DNA from 2 places in the Sulfitobacter sp. M85 genome. Region 2 is predicted to be linked to the other one. Evidence: riboswitches for the same ligand, from Rfam matches in the RefSeq annotation. Region 2 holds a riboswitch; the other holds the start of a gene.

Region 1 (7,805 bases), on a different contig from region 2:
CGCTCTGTCACGCGCCGGGGGTTCTGTGCCGCCATCGCCACCCTCAGAGGAAGCTCAAGATGACCAAACTGATCCGCCCGACCCGTCGCGCTGTGCTGGCGGGCTCCACCGCCTTTGCCGCAAGCCTTGCCATGCCCAGCCTCAGCCGCGCGGCCTCGCGCCCGGTGTTTACCCATGGGGTGCAATCGGGCGATGTCGACACGCAGTCCGGCATGATCTGGACCCGCACTGACCGCCCGGCGCGGGTGCAGGTCGAAATCTCCACCACCGAAAGCTTTGCCAACGCGCGCCAGCTTGCACCGATGAACGCGCTGCCGAACCACGATCTGGCGGTGAAACGTCTGGTCGAAGGGCTGCCCTCGGATCAGGATATCTTTTACCGCTTCACCGCTGCGGACCTGAGCGACATCAACGCCACTTCCGAGCCGATCATCGGCCAGTTCCGCACCGCGCCCACCGCGCGCCGCGACGTGCGCTTTGCTTGGTCCGGTGACACCGCCGGTCAGGGCTGGGGCATCGACGATGAGGGCATGCGCACCTATGCGACCATGGCCAAACACCGCCCCGACTTCTTCCTGCATTCCGGTGACACCATCTATGCCGATGGCCCGCTTGAGGATGAGGTGCAGCTTGACGACGGCACGATGTGGAAGAACACCCTCATCATCGACGAGAAGCGCAAGGTGGCTGAGACGCTGGACGAATACCGCGGTCAGTGGAAATACAATCTGATGGACGACCATGTGCGTGAGATGAACGCCCATGTGCCGACCTTCATGCAGTGGGACGACCATGAAGTCGTGAACAACTGGTCCTCCTCGCGCAGCCTGATGGAAGACGACCGCTATAGCGAAAAGTCGATCCATGTCCTCGCCGCGCGCGCTTCGCAGGCCTTCCATGAGATGACCCCGCTGCGCATCACCCCCGCCGAGCCGGGCCGGGTCTACCGCAAGATCAACTACGGTCCGATGCTGGATGTCTTCTTCCTCGACCTGCGCAGCTACCGGGGGCCGAACAGCGAGAACATGCAGACCGAGATGTCGCAGGCCACCGATATCCTCGGGGCCGAGCAGATGGCATGGCTCAAGCGGGAGCTGACCAATTCGGCGGCCACATGGAAGGTCATCGCCTGCGACATGCCCATCGGTCTGGTCGTCGGTGGCGGGGCCGAGGCGGTTGCCAATGGCGACAATGGTGCCGCCAAAGGCCGCGAGCAAGAGATCGCGGGGCTGCTGCGTTTCATCAAGACCGCGCAGATCGACAACGTGGTCTGGTTCACGGCGGATGTGCATTACACCGCCGCGCATTACTACAACCCCGACAAGGCGCAGTTTCAGGACTTTGACCCGTTCTGGGAGTTCGTCTCGGGCCCGCTGCACGCCGGCACCTTCGGCCCGAACGAATTGGACGGCACCTTTGGCCCTGAGTTGAAATACGTCAAAGCGCCCGAAGAAGGTCAGGTGAACCTGCCGCCCTCCGCCGGTCTGCAATTTTTTGGCTTGGTCGATATCGACGCCAAGACCCAGCAGATGAAAGTGCGTCTGATGGACCGCGCCGATACCGAGCTTTACTCGGTGACGCTCGACCCCAAGGGAGCGGCGATCTAAGCGCCCTCTGCATGGCACAGTGGGAGGATCGCCCCGAAGCGGGCGATCCTTTTCGTTTCAGTAGTCGACGCCGCGCTGTGCTTTGATGCCCGCTTTGAACGGGTGTTTGACCTCGGACATTTCGGTCACCAGATCGGCATAGTCACAAAGCTCGGGCCGGGCGTCGCGGCCTGTCAGCACCACGGCGGTGCGCTTGTCACGCGCGTCGAGCCCGGCGATCACATCTTCGATCTTGAGGTATTCATAGCGGATGGCGATGTTGATCTCATCCATCACCACAAGGTCATATTCCCCGCTCTCCATCATCTCGCGCGCCTTGCCAAATGCGGCTTCGGCGGCGGCGATGTCGCGGTTGCGGTCTTGGGTGTCCCAAGTGAAGCCTTCGCCCATCGTGTGCCATGTCACCTCGTCCAACCGTTCAAAGAACAATCGTTCGCCAGTTTTCCATTTGCCCTTGATGAACTGCACCACACCCACGCGCTGCTTCCAGCCAAGCGCGCGCACCACCACGCCGAAAGCGGAAGAGGATTTGCCCTTGCCCGGGCCGGTATGGACCAGCACCAGACCCTTCTCGGGGTCTTGCAACTCGGCCACCTTGGCGCGCTGTTCGGCCTGACGCTGCTGCATCTTTTCCTTGTGATCTTTCGGATCCGCGTCGCTCATCGGTCATCTCCTCTATCCGGTTTCGGGGCACCATAGGCAGAGGATTGGTCAGGCGAAAGCCCGCATTCGATCACGCTTTGGGATCGGTGACAGACCGCGCCTTGCCCCGCTCCATCCCCAACTGCCGCTCGCGCCAGATCACCAACGCGCCCGCGCTGATCACCAGCGCCGCGCCCGCCAGCATCATCATCGTGGGCAGTTCGGCAAAGAAGACATAGCCCAGCAGAATGGCGAAAAGCATCGAGGTATAGTCATAGGGCGCCAGCATCGAGGCTGAGCCAAAGCGGTAGGCCGAGGTGATCAGGATCTGCGCCACCCCGCCGATCAACCCGGCAAGGACCAGCAGGCCAAAGGTTTGCAGATCGGGGATGACCCAGCCGAAGGGCAGGGTGAAAAGCGCCAGAATCGACGCGGTGGCCGAGAAATAGAACACGATGGCTGCGGTGTCTTCGCTTTGCACCAACTGGCGAATGTGGATCTGCACAAGGCTGCGCACCATGGTCGCCATCAGGATCAGCAGCGCGCCGATGGTGGCCGTCTGCTCCATCGTGCCGATGCTGGTGAAGCGCGGCCAGAGGATGATCATTACGCCCACCAGCCCAATCGCCACGGCACTCACGCGGATCAGCCGGATTTTCTCGCCCAGCAACACGGCAGCGAGGATGACGGTGAAAATCGGTGTGGCAAAGCCGATGGCCGTGACCTCGGGCAGGGGCAGCAGGCCGAGGCCGGTAAAGGTCAGCCCCATCGCCGTGGTGCCGAAGAGCCCGCGCCAGACATGGCCCATCGGGTTTTGCGTCTTTAGCCCGCTTTTCAGTTTGCCGCGCTGCGCCAGCCAGATCAGGATCACTGGAATGGCAAAGAAGGAGCGGAAGAAGACCGACTCCCCGGCGGGGACATCGTCGGCCAGCGATTTGATGATCGCGGACATGCAGGTGAAAAGCAGGATCGCCGTGATTTTCAGTCCGACACCAAGGGCGGGGCGGGCGGAGAAATCATCGACTTTCATGCTTTGATCCTCACGCCTCGGGGCCAATTATGCCGCGGTTCTGACCAATCTGTCCGCGATGCAGCAGCAGGTGATCCAGCAGCACGCAGGCCATCATCGCCTCGCCCACCGGCACCGCGCGGATGCCGACGCAAGGATCGTGGCGGCCCTTGGTGATGATCTCGGTCTCTTCGCCCTGTTTCGTGATTGTGCGCCGCGTGGTCAGGATGCTGGAGGTCGGCTTCACCGCGAAGCGCAGCACCACATCCTGCCCGGTGCTGATCCCGCCCAAGATGCCGCCCGCGTGGTTCGAGGAATATTCCGGCCCATCCGGCCCCATGGTGATCTCATCGGCGTTCAATTCGCCGGTCAGCATCGCCGCCGACATGCCCTCGCCGATCTCCACGCCCTTGACGGCATTGATGCTCATCATCGCGGCGGCCAGATCGGTGTCGAGCTTGCCATAGACCGGCGCGCCGAGACCCGCAGGCACGCCGCGCGCCGTCACTTCGATGATCGCGCCGACGCTGCTGCCCGATTTGCGCAGCCCGTCGAGGTAGTCGGCCCAGTCCGCCGCTGCCTTGGCATCCGGCACCCAAAAGGGGTTTTGGTCGATTTGGTCCCAATCGAACGCATCGCGGTCAATCTTATGCGGCCCCATTTGCACCATGTAGCCGGTGATCTGAAGCTCCGGCGCCAGCGCCTTGATCGCCTCACGCGCCAGACCGCCCGCCGCCACCCGCGCGGCGGTCTCCCGGGCCGAGGAACGGCCACCCCCGCGATAGTCGCGGATGCCGTATTTCTGGAAATAGGTGATGTCGGCGTGACCGGGGCGGAACTTGTCCTTGATGTCGCCGTAGTCTTTCGAGCGTTGATCGGTGTTCTCGATCATCAGCTGCACGGGCGTGCCGGTGGTGACCCCTTCGAAGGTGCCCGACAGGATCCGGACCTCATCCGCCTCACGCCGCTGCGTGGTGTATTTGTTCTGGCCCGGTTTGCGCTTGTCGAGCCACTGCTGGATCATGCCTTCGTCAATCGGCACGCCGGGTGGGCAGCCGTCGATGGTCGCCCCAAGGGCGGGCCCGTGGCTCTCGCCCCATGTGGTGACCCGGTAAAGATGGCCAAAGCTGTTGATCGACATGGGCGGACCTCCTGTTGTCAAACCCTTAGCCGGGGCAGCGCCCTGCCTCAAGGGGATTTGCCTTGCCAATTGTGCAGGTCCGATCTACCCCTGACGCTACCTCGGGGGGCCTTTGGGCTGAGATGCGCATGCTGTGCGGACCCGTTGAACCTGAACCGGTTAACACCGGCGGAGGGAAGGTCAGGACAGACATCCACCTTTTACCTTTCGCCGCAAAAGGAGGATGCGATGAAGTATCTTACACTTGCTGCGGGCGTCATGGGCGCATCGGCCACATGGGCCGAGACGCCTGAATTGACGGTCTATACCTACGACAGTTTCGTCACCGAATGGGGGCCGGGCCCGGCCATCGAAGAGGGGTTCGAGGCCGAATGCGGCTGCGATCTGAAATTCGTCGGCATGGGCGATGGCGCGGCTTTGCTGGCGCGGCTCAAGCTTGAAGGCACACGGTCCGACGCGGATATCGTGCTGGGGCTGGACACCAGCCTTGTCGCCGCCGCGAAAGAGACCGAACTGTTCGCGCCGAGCGGGTTGCAGGCCGACTATGACCTGCCGATCACTTGGGAAGACGAAGTTTTCGTGCCCTATGACTGGGGCTATTTCGCTTTTGTCCACGGCACCGATCTGGACGCGCCCGGTAATTTCAAAGCGCTGACCGAGAGCGATCTGAAAATCGTGATCCAAGACCCGCGCTCTTCGACGCCCGGTTTGGGGCTGCTGATGTGGGTCAAAGCGGCCTATGGCGATGAGGCGCCCGAGATTTGGGCGGGGCTGGCCGACAATGTCGTGACCGTGACCAAAGGGTGGTCCGAAGCCTACGGTCTCTTCCTCGAAGGCGAGGCCGACATGGTGCTGAGCTACACCACCTCTCCGGCCTATCACCTGATCGCGGAGGAGGACGACAGCAAGACCGCGGCGCTGTTCGACGAGGGCCATTACATGCAGATCGAAGTGGCGGGGAAGCTTGCCGGGTCGGATCAGCCGGAACTGGCGGATCGGTTCTTGCAATACCTCGTCTCTGATGCCGCGCAATCGGTGCTGCCGACGACCAACTGGATGTATCCCGCCGTGACGCCCGAAGGCGGTCTGCCCGCAGGGTTCGAGGGCATGATCCAGCCCGACAAGGCGCTGTTAGTGCCGAACGACGAGGTCCCCGCGCTCCGTGAGGAGGCTTTGGACGAATGGCTGACCGCGCTGTCGCGTTAAGCGGCAAGACGGGGCTTTTCGCCGCCGCGCTAGTCGCGGGGCTGATCCTTGCCGCTTTGGTCGCCGTCTTCGCGGCGGCCGATGTGGGTGCGGGGCTCGGCCCGGCGGATTGGGCGGCGGTGCGGTTTACCGCGACACAGGCGGTTTGGTCGGCGGTGCTTTCGGTGCTGCTGGCCGTGCCGGTGGCGCGGGCGCTGGCGCGGCGGCGGTTTTGGGGGCGCGGCGCGCTGATCACGTTGCTGGGCGCGCCTTTCATTCTGCCGGTGATCGTGGCGGTGCTGGGGCTGCTGACGGTCTTTGGCCGGTCGGGCGTGCTGAACCAATTTGGCGCGGCTCTTGGCCTGCCGCCGGTGTCGATCTACGGGCTGCATGGCGTGGTTCTGGCGCATGTCTTCTTCAACCTGCCGCTGGCGACGCGGCTTTTGCTGCAAGGCTGGCAGAGCATCCCTTCTGAGCGGTTTCGGCTCGCGGGGCAGCTTCAGATGACGCCGCGGGCGCTGTTTCTGGCGCTGGAATGGCCAATGCTGCGGCAGGTGCTGCCCGGCGTGGCGGCGCTGATATTCGTGATCTGCCTGACCAGTTTTGCCGTGGCTTTGACGCTGGGCGGTGGGCCGCGGGCGACGACGATCGAATTGGCGATCTATCAGGCGTTTCGGTTTGATTTTGACCTGGGGCGGGCGGCGCTTTTGTCGGTGGTGCAGCTTGTGGTCGCGGGTGTGGCGGCGGTGGCGGCGCTTTGGCTGATCCCGCCGATCAGCTTGGGCGGCGGGTTGGACCGCCCCCTGCGCCGCTGGGATGCGCGGGGCGGCGCGCAGCGGGCATTAGACGGGCTGGTGATCGCGCTCGCTGCGCTGTTCTTGCTGCTGCCGCTGGGGGCCGTGGTGCTGCGCGGGCTGGCGGGGGTCGCGGAACTGCCTGCCTCGGTCTGGCAGGCCTCCGGGAATAGCATTCTGGTGGCGGGGTTGAGCGTGGCGGTGCTGGCCCTGCTGGCGCTGCCGATGGCAGGCTGGATTGCTACCCGGCGGCGTGGCGGGGTGGAGGCGATTGGCCTGATGGGGCTTGCGGCCTCTCCGCTGATGATTGGCACGGGGTGGTTCATCCTGATCAACCCGGTGCTGGACCCCGCACGGCTGAGCCTGCCGGTCACCGCCTTGGTCAACGCGCTGATGGCGCTGCCTTTCGTGCTGCGCATTCTGGTGCCGCGCCTGCGCGAGACCTTGAAGGATTATGGCCCCCTGACCCAGATCCTCGGCATGACGGGTTGGGCGCTGTGGCGGTTGCTGGTCCTGCCGCGTCTGCGCCCGCAATTGGGCTTTGCCGCCGGGCTGACGGGGGCGCTGTCGGTGGGGGATCTCGGCGTGATCGCGCTTTTCGCCGATCAGGAGCGTGCGACGCTGCCCTTGCAGATGTATCGTCTGATGGGCGCCTACCGGATGGAGGCCGCGGCGGGCGCAGCGCTGCTTTTGCTGGTCTTGGCGCTGGCGGTGTTTTTCATCTGCGACAAATGGGGGCGCTGGCATGCTGACGCTTGAAGACATGCGCATTGAGCGGGGCGAGTTCTCCCTCGTGGCCGATATGACACTGGCGCAGGGGCGCAACTACGCGGTGATCGGCCCCTCCGGGTCGGGCAAGTCGACCCTGCTGGCGGCAATCTGTGGGTTCGTGCCGGTGGCAGCGGGGCGGCTGCTGCAGGAGGGGGAGGAGATCACGGATCAACATCCCGGCCAGCGCGGCATGACGATGCTGTTTCAGGATAATAACCTGTTCCCACATCTCACCGTGCGGCAGAACGTCGGCCTTGGCCTGCGCCCCGACCTGCGGCTGAAAGCAGCGGACCGGGAGGCGGTCGATGCCGCCCTCGCGCGGGTGGGGCTCAGCGATCACGCCGCCAAACGCCCGGGCGCGCTGTCGGGCGGGCAGCAAAGCCGCGTGGCGCTGGCGCGGGTGCTGTTACAGGCGCGGCCATGGATGCTGTTGGATGAGCCCTTCGCCGCGCTCGGCCCGGCGCTGCGGGTGGAGATGCTGGATTTGGTCCAAGACCTCGCCCGTGAGACCGGCGCGGGGCTGATCATGGTGACCCATGCCCCCGATGACGTGCGCCGCATCGCGGATGAGGTGATCTTTGTCGAAGGCGGGCGCGCCCATGCGCCGGGACCGGCGGCGGAATTGCTCGACAATCCGCCCCCGGCCCTGCGCGCCT
Region 2 (7,805 bases):
CATAGGCGGCTGAGAGCAGTTCCAGCGCCGAGCGGGCGGTCATGCCGCTGCGGCTGGCGCTTTCGATCTGGGTCGCGCCCAGCATGTAGATGCCTTGCCCGCGCGGCACGACGTAAAGCGGGTGGCGCGGGTGCAGCAGGCGGATCGGGCGGGTGAGGGTGATCTCAGGCGCGCGCAGCAGGATCATCTCGCCGCGCACGGCACGCAAACCGGGCAGAGCGTCGCGGGCCACCATGCCGCGGCAGTCGATCACCGGGCCTGTGACCTCCGAAGGGGTGAGGGCCGTGGTCTTAACCGTCACGCCCTCGGCGGCCAGCGCATGGGTCAGGTCTTGCAGCGCTTGGCGCGGGTTCAGATGCGCTTCCTCGGCAAAGAACAACCCGCGGCGATGGCGCCCGGCGAGGTCCGGCTCACAGGCCGCGATGGCTTCGGCGTCGCAGGGGCTGTGGCTTTCGGTGCGGGCGGCGAAACGCTGCAATTCCGCGCGGTCCCGTTCGGGGGCGAGGACCAGCGTGCCCCGATGGGTGACTTCCGTGATCTCCCCCCATAGCGCCGCGGCACGCCGCCCATGGGTTACCACCGCAGGCTCGCTCAGCGCGCCTTCGCAAAAGGGGGCGAGCATGCCGCCCGCCCACCACGAACAGCCATGCGGCCCGGGCGGGCCTTTGCGGTCAACGAGCCGGGGCCGCAGCCCCTGCGCCAGACAGGCCCGCGCGGCCCAAAGCCCTGCCACGCCCGCGCCGATGATGGTGACATCACTCATGGGGCCAAACGCCGTGAAAATGATGGACCGGCCCGTGGCCATGGCCGATGTTGAGGGCGTCCGCCGCGGCAATGGCGCGTTGCAGATAGCTATGAGCGGCTCCCACCGCCTGCGGCAGAGGCAGGCCCCGCGCCAGACCGGCGGCAATGGCGGCAGAGAGCGTGCAGCCGGTGCCATGGGTGTTCGCCGTCTGCTGGCGGGGCGCGGAAAGGCGCAGGGTGTCGGTCTTGGAAATCAGCAGATCGACACAGGTCTCGCCCTTGCCATGGCCGCCCTTCATCAGCACCGCGCGCGGACCGAGCGACAGCAGCGCGCGGCCCTGCGCGAGCATCGTGGCCTCGTCGGTGGCTTCTTCTGTGTCCAGTAGCCGTGCGGCCTCGGGCAGGTTCGGCGTCAGCACATGGGCGCGGGGCAGCATCCGGGCGCGCAGGGTTTTGACCGCTTCGGCAGAGAGCAGCGCATCGCCGGATTTCGCCACCATCACCGGGTCGAGCACAATGGGCGCGGGGCAGTCGGCCAGCCCCTCGGCCACGGCGGAGATCGTGGCCGGATCGCCCAACATGCCGATCTTGATCGCGCCGATGGCCAGATCGTCAAAGACCGCCGCCATCTGCGCGCGGATCATCGCAGGCGCGATCATGGCGACCGCGGCGACGGCGCGGGTGTTCTGGGCGGTGACGGCGGTGAGCACGCTGGCCCCATAGACGCCAAGCGCGCTAAAGGTCTTGAGATCGGCCTGAATCCCCGCCCCGCCGCTGCTGTCGGACCCCGCAATCGTCAGTGCTTGAAACGCCATTCGGCCCCCCCATTCGTTAGATGGGCCGAGGGCATGGAGATACGGGGTAAACGACCGCCCGGATGGGGCTGATGCTTGCTTCCGTTCCCTACGCCGGTACGACCCGGATCAGGTTCGATGGGTCGGTTTTCACCTCTCAGCCTTGCGGCACCCCAACGGATTTCCGGCAGGCTAGCGAGGGGCGTTCAGAGGGTCAACAGGGGATCGGTTATTTATTTGTTTACTTTTTATATCAAGTAGTTGTGGTTCGTACCTCATGCATTGCATGAGGATTCGTTAATGAAAATCCCGCGATTTGGGGATCACCTTGGCATCGCGCGGGTGGCCGTGCATGGCCACCTGACCGGGCAGCGGATGGGTCGGGTGATCGCCGCGCGTCGTGATGCCGGGCATCGGTGCTTCCGATAGTGCTGCCAGCCGGTCGGAGCGGTTCTCGAGCCGGTCTGCCACGACATGGATCACCCGCCCGTCGGTCTGCACGCGCCCCTCCACGACCAGAAGCCTCGCCGACATGATCGTGGGGCGGTAGAGCTTGAACATGTTTGGCCAGATCACGAGGTTGGCGACGCCAAACTCATCCTCCAGCGTGATGAAACAGACCCCCTTGGCGCTGCCGGGTTTCTGGCGCACCAGCACAAGCCCCGCCAGTTTCACCCGCCGCCCGTGGCCCATGCGTGAAAGGTCCCGCGCTGAGGAGAACCCCTGCGCGGCAAGGCTGGCGCGGTAGAAGGACATCGGATGCGCCTTCAGCGACAGGCGCAGCGTCTGGTAATCGGCCACGACCTGTTCCGCCTTCGGCATCACCGGCAGATGCACCTCTGGTTCCGGGCCGCGGGCCGAGGCTTCGGCATGATCGAAGATCGGCAAGGCGGGCGCGTCGCGCAGCCCTTGGGCCTGCCAGAGCGCTTGGCGCCGGTCGACCCCCATGCTGCGCATCGTGTCGGCGGCGGCGAGCTGGCGGATCGCCTTGGCATCGAGACCCGCGCGGGTCTTGAGGTCTTCGACATCGGCGTAAGGCGCGTCGCGCCGGTCCATGATCCGCGCGCCGGCCTTTTCCTGCAGCCCGTCTACCATGCGCAGCCCCAGCCGCAGGGCAAAGCCATCGCCGCAGGGCTCCAGCGTGCAGTTCCAGTCCGAGAGGTTCACGTCGACGCCGCGCACCTCGACCTGATGCTCGCGCGCGTCGCGCACGATCTGGGCGGGCGCGTAAAACCCCATCGGCTGGGAGTTCAAAAGCGCACAGGCAAAGGCCGCCGGGTAGTGGCATTTCATCCATGACGAGACATAGACCAGCTTGGCGAAGCTCGCCGCATGGCTTTCGGGAAAGCCGTATTCGCCAAAGCCCTTGATCTGGTCGAAACAGCGCTGCGCGAAGACCGGATCGTAGCCGCGTTTGGTCATCCGGCCCACCATCTTGTCCTGCAGCTTTTCGATGGTCCCGCGCGAGCGGAAGGTGGCCATGGCCTTGCGCAGCTCGTTGGCCTCGGCGGGCGAGAACCGCGCCGCGTCGATGGAGATTTTCATCGCCTGTTCTTGAAAGATCGGCACGCCCAATGTTCGGCTGAGGATGCTGAACAGCTCGTCCTGCGGATAGGCCGGGCCGGGGGCGGGGTAGACGACGCTTTCCAGCCCCTGACGGCGGCGCAGGTAGGGGTGCACCATGTCGCCCTGAATGGGGCCGGGGCGGACGATGGCGACCTCGATCACCAGATCGTAGAAGACGCGCGGGCGCAGTTTCGGCAGCATCGCCATCTGCGCCCGGCTTTCGACCTGAAACACGCCAAGGCTGTCGCCCCGGCAGAGCATGTCGTAGGTGGGCCGCCCGGTGGCATCGTCCTCGTGATCCTCCACCGGGACCGTGGCCAGTTCCAGCGGGCGGTCGTAATGCGCCTCGATTAGGTCGAAACATTTGGCGATACAGGTCAGCATGCCGAGGGCGAGGATATCGACCTTGAAGATTTGCAGCGCGTCGATGTCGTCCTTGTCCCATTCGATGAAGCTGCGCTCGGGCATGGCGCCATTGCCGATGGGGACGATCTCGGTCAGGGGGCGTTCGGTGAGGATAAAGCCGCCGACGTGTTGGCTCAGGTGCCGCGGCATACCGATCATCTGGGAGGCGAGTTTCAGCACCATGCGGAGGTAGGGGTCCGACAGGTCCAGCCCCGCCTCGCGGGCGCGGGCGTCGTCCATCTCGCCCTCGAAACTGCCCCAGATCGTGCCCGCGAGTTTCGAGGTCACGTCTTCGGAAAGCCCCATCGCCTTGCCGACCTCGCGAATGGCCGAGCGCGGGCGGTAGTGGATCACCGTGGCGCAGAGCCCGGCGCGGTGGCGGCCGTATTTGCCGTACATGTACTGGATCACCTCCTCGCGCCGCTCATGCTCGAAATCGACGTCGATGTCGGGCGGCTCGTCGCGTTCCTCGCTGAGGAAGCGCTCGAAGAGCAGGTCATGCACCGCCGGGTCGACCGAGGTGATGCCGAGACAGAAGCAGACGGCGGAATTGGCCGCCGAGCCGCGCCCCTGGCAGAGGATCGGCGGCTCGGCCTCCTCGCGGGCGAAGCGGACGATGTCATAGATGGTCAGGAAATAACGCGCGATCTTCTTGGAGGAGATCAGCGCGAATTCCTTCTCGATGGTCTTTTTCACCGCCTCGGGCACGCCTTCGGGGTAGCGCCGGGCGGCGCCTTCCCATGTGAGGCGCGCCAGTTCCTCCATCGGGCTGCCGCCCTCGGGGACGATCTCATGGGGGTATTCATAGGCCAGATCTGTGAGGCGAAATTCGATCCGGTCGGCAAGGCGGCGCGTCTCGGCGATGGCATGGGGCCAGTCGGCGAAGAGGCGCATCATCGCCTCGGGGGATTTCAAGTGGCGTTCGGCATTGGCGGCCAGAAGATAGCCCGCCTTGGGCACGATCACCCCCTCGCGGATCGCCACCATCACGTCCTGCAACGGGCGGCGGTGGCGGGCGTGGTAAAGCACATCGTTGGTGGCAAGCAGCCTCAGCCCATGGGCACGGGCCAGCGCATCCAGCCGGTTGATCCGCGCCCGGTCGTCGCCCCGGTAGAGAAAGCTCGCGCCGATGTGGCGCATCCCCGGCAGCGCTTTCAGCAGCCGCGGCAGGCCCGCGGCGAAGAGGTCGAGGTTCTCGGGCGGCATGACGATGAGGTGCAGCCCTTCGGCATGGCCCTGCAGCATCTCCAGCGTCAGATGGGTCTCGCCCTTTTGCTGCCACTCGCCGTCGACCGATTGCATCTTGCCCGCCGACAGAAGCGTCGAGAGCCGGGCATAGGCGGCGCGGTCTTGCGGGTAGGCGAGGATCTCGGTCCCGCAGAGCAGCACCAGACGCGCGCCGATCAGGGGCCGGATATGCGCCTTTTCGGCCTCTACATGCAGCCGCACCACGCCCGCCAGCGTGTTGTGATCCGCGATGCCGAGGCTGTCGTAGCCGTGGTGATGCGCCGTCTGGACCAGATCGACGGCGTCGGAGGCAGCGCGCAGGAAGGAAAAGCAACTGGCCAGCCCGAACTCCACATATTCTGCGCGGGCGGGGGCGGCGAAACCGTCCTCGCCTAAGGTGCGGCGTTTATGTCCCTCCTGCTGCGGCATCAGGCGAACATCCCGTGCAGGAACCAGCGCGGCTCGGCCCCGCGTCCGTCGTGGATCACGCCCTCGCGGTAGAGCCAGAAGCGCTGGCCGCCCGCGACCTCCACTTTATAGTAATCGCGCAGCCGGGTGCCGGGGCGGTCGCGCCACCATTCCGGCGCGATGCGCTCAGGCCCCGCGTGGCGGGTGGTCTTGTAGGTGACGCGGCGCCAGTTGAACTGCGAGGGCGGGCCTTCGGGCACGGCGTAGATCACGCGCACCTCCTCGGGCGGGGTGAGCAGACGCAGTGGGCGTTCGCGCAGCAGCGCGGGGGCGGCTGTGGGGCTGGCCTGCAGGGCCGGGGCGCGTTCCTCTACCGCCTCGGGCTTGTGGGTCTCGCGCCACTGCGGCCAACTCACCTTTTCGGGGCCGAGCTTGGCGACCAGACGGTCCAAGAGCCCGGCCACGTCCGCCGAAGGATCGCGCTTGCCGTCGAGGTGGTCCTGCATCAGCGGCAGCGGCTCGCTGTCGGTGGCCTCCAGCGTCAGCAGATCGAAACCAAAGCCGCTGTCGATATTCTCCAGCTTGCCATCGAAAAGCCTGCGCAGATGCGCCGGGTCGCGGCTGGCCCGCGCTGTGGCGACCCCGAGGGTGCGCCAATCGCCGTCGATGCGGTAGACCGTCAGCCGCAGCCGTCGCGCGCCGAGCTCGGCCCGGGCCAGTTGTGTGCAGAGGTCTTCCACCAGCGCGGGCAGATGCGGGGCGGGGTCGAGCACCGGCTCAGCCAGGCGGCTGCGGGCCATGAAATGGCGATGGTCGGGCGGGGCGTTCAGCGGATCGGCGGCCTTGCCGAGCGCTTTGTCGAGCAGGATCAGCGGGTTGCGCTCGGGCTTCAGGCTGGCGAAGCGGCGCATCAGCGCGGCGCGGGGCAGATCGCTGAGCGCGCCGATGGCCTTGAGGCCAAGCCGGTCCAGCAGCCGCGTGGTCTGGGCATCGAGCCGCAGGGCGGCGACGGGCAGGGGGGCAAGGGCGGCACCCACGTCCTCGGCACCGCAGATCTGCGCGCCGGAGCCGAAACGCGCCAGCGCCTGCGCGGCACCGGGGGTGGGGGCCATGGCGCAGCGCGCGGTCAGCCCCTGCAGGGCAAAGCGGCTGCGGATGTCGCGCAACATCGCCGCCTCGCCGCCAAACAGATGCGTGCAGCCGGTCACGTCGAGCAGCAGGCCGTGGTCCTGATCCCGCGCCGTCCAGGGGCACCAGCGCCGGGCCCAATGCACCAGCCGTTTGACCAGCGCGGTGTCGCCGTCGAGATCGGCGGGCTCGACATGCAGATCGGGGTGGATCGCCTGCACATCGACCACCCGCGCGCCCACCTCGATGCCGCGGGCGCGGGCGGCGGCGCTCAGCCCATGGACCACCGGCCCGTGCGTCCCGTCACGCGACAGGACCACCGGCACCTCATCCCCCGGAACGCTGCGGTATTGGCTGATCACCCGGCGCCAGCGCTCCATCGTCAGATCGGGGAACCAGACGGAGACGATCCGCGGCGCGGGGGCTGTGGCGTTTGTCGGGCTCATAATCGGCCACCCATCGGCCGGGCGCATGGCCGCGCGCGCGAAACAGTTCCAGATCCCAGCGGGCCGCGCCCGGGGCCTGCGGATCGTCGGGATGCGCCTGCGCGGGCAGGGAGGCGATACGCCAACGCATTCGCGCCGCACTCAGGCCCCCGGGGTCGCCACTGCGGATGAGGTAGAGCGGCACGCCCGAAGCCTCGGCCCGCAGCGATAGCCGCTTGGTGACGGTGAAATCCAGCACCTCCGGCCCGCCATGCACCTCGCCCACCACGGCGGAAAGACCCGCGCAGGCGGCCCCTTCCTCCATCGCCCAAAGCACGTCGCGCGGATGGCTGGCGGTGACCAGCAGCACCGGCTGTTCCAGCCCGAAGGCCGCGAGGCTCGGGGTATAGGGCGCGCCGTTTTCGCGCCGCGACAGGAAGTCCTGCACCCAGAGCACCGGCCCCTTGCCGCGCGGCAAGAGCGACAGCACGAAGCCACTCGCCGAAGCACTGGCGAAGGCCCCGGGAAAGACATCCGTCAGCGGCGCATGCGTGGCCAGAACCCCCGGCTCGGGCGGTGTCGACGGCCGTCGCCGCGGCAGGGTAAGGACCTGCCCATATGTAGAATCGGTTGTCATGCACGACTCCATATGTTCACATTTTGTTCTATTCATAAACGATGAACTGCGCTGCTGTCAAAATTTTGAGCGGCACCGCGAAGCCCTTGTCGGGGCGCGGAAAACCCGCATTTACTGGGCCAAGGGCTGCGACAGGAGGCGACCGATGTGCAATCTTTACTCCCTCACCAAGGGGCAAGACGCGATCCGCGGCTGGTTCGACGGGATCGACGACCAGGCGGGCAATCTGCCGCCGATGCCCGGCATTTACCCCGACTACCCGGCCCCGGTGGTGCGCAGTAGCGACGGCGGCCCGATCTTGCAGATGATGCGGTGGGGGATGCCGTCCCCGGCCTTTGCGCTCAAGGGCAAGAAGACCGACCGCGGCGTCACGAACATCCGCAACATCGCCTCACCGCATTGGCGGCGATGGCTGGGGCCTGCGCATCGCTGCGTGGTGCCCTTCACCGCCTTTTCCGAGCCGCTGAACCG

The links. A riboswitch is a leader RNA that binds a small molecule or an ion and turns the genes downstream of it on or off. The one in region 2 is predicted to bind thiamine pyrophosphate.
Region 1: it holds a riboswitch for thiamine pyrophosphate, as region 2 does, so the genes downstream of both, thiB (thiamine ABC transporter substrate binding subunit) here and thiD (bifunctional hydroxymethylpyrimidine kinase/phosphomethylpyrimidine kinase) in region 2, are expected to answer to the same signal.

The regions. Positions count from the first base shown of each region.
Region 1 covers NZ_JABECQ010000001.1:492,515-500,319, forward strand. The annotation lists gene HKX24_RS02475 (alkaline phosphatase D family protein) at 60-1,607, shown strand; gene cobO (cob(I)yrinic acid a,c-diamide adenosyltransferase) at 1,665-2,270, opposite strand; gene HKX24_RS02485 (DMT family transporter) at 2,341-3,279, opposite strand; gene aroC (chorismate synthase) at 3,290-4,399, opposite strand; TPP riboswitch at 4,492-4,593, shown strand; gene thiB (thiamine ABC transporter substrate binding subunit) at 4,628-5,605, shown strand; gene HKX24_RS02500 (thiamine/thiamine pyrophosphate ABC transporter permease ThiP) at 5,581-7,137, shown strand; gene HKX24_RS02505 (ATP-binding cassette domain-containing protein) at 7,124-7,805, shown strand, end outside.
Region 2 covers NZ_JABECQ010000003.1:255,328-263,132, reverse strand. The annotation lists gene HKX24_RS07475 (FAD-dependent oxidoreductase) at 1-763, opposite strand, end outside; gene thiD (bifunctional hydroxymethylpyrimidine kinase/phosphomethylpyrimidine kinase) at 756-1,559, opposite strand; TPP riboswitch at 1,628-1,724, opposite strand; gene HKX24_RS07465 (error-prone DNA polymerase) at 1,836-5,165, opposite strand; gene HKX24_RS07460 (DNA polymerase Y family protein) at 5,165-6,652, opposite strand; gene HKX24_RS07455 (hypothetical protein) at 6,600-7,334, opposite strand; gene HKX24_RS07450 (SOS response-associated peptidase family protein) at 7,480-7,805, shown strand, end outside.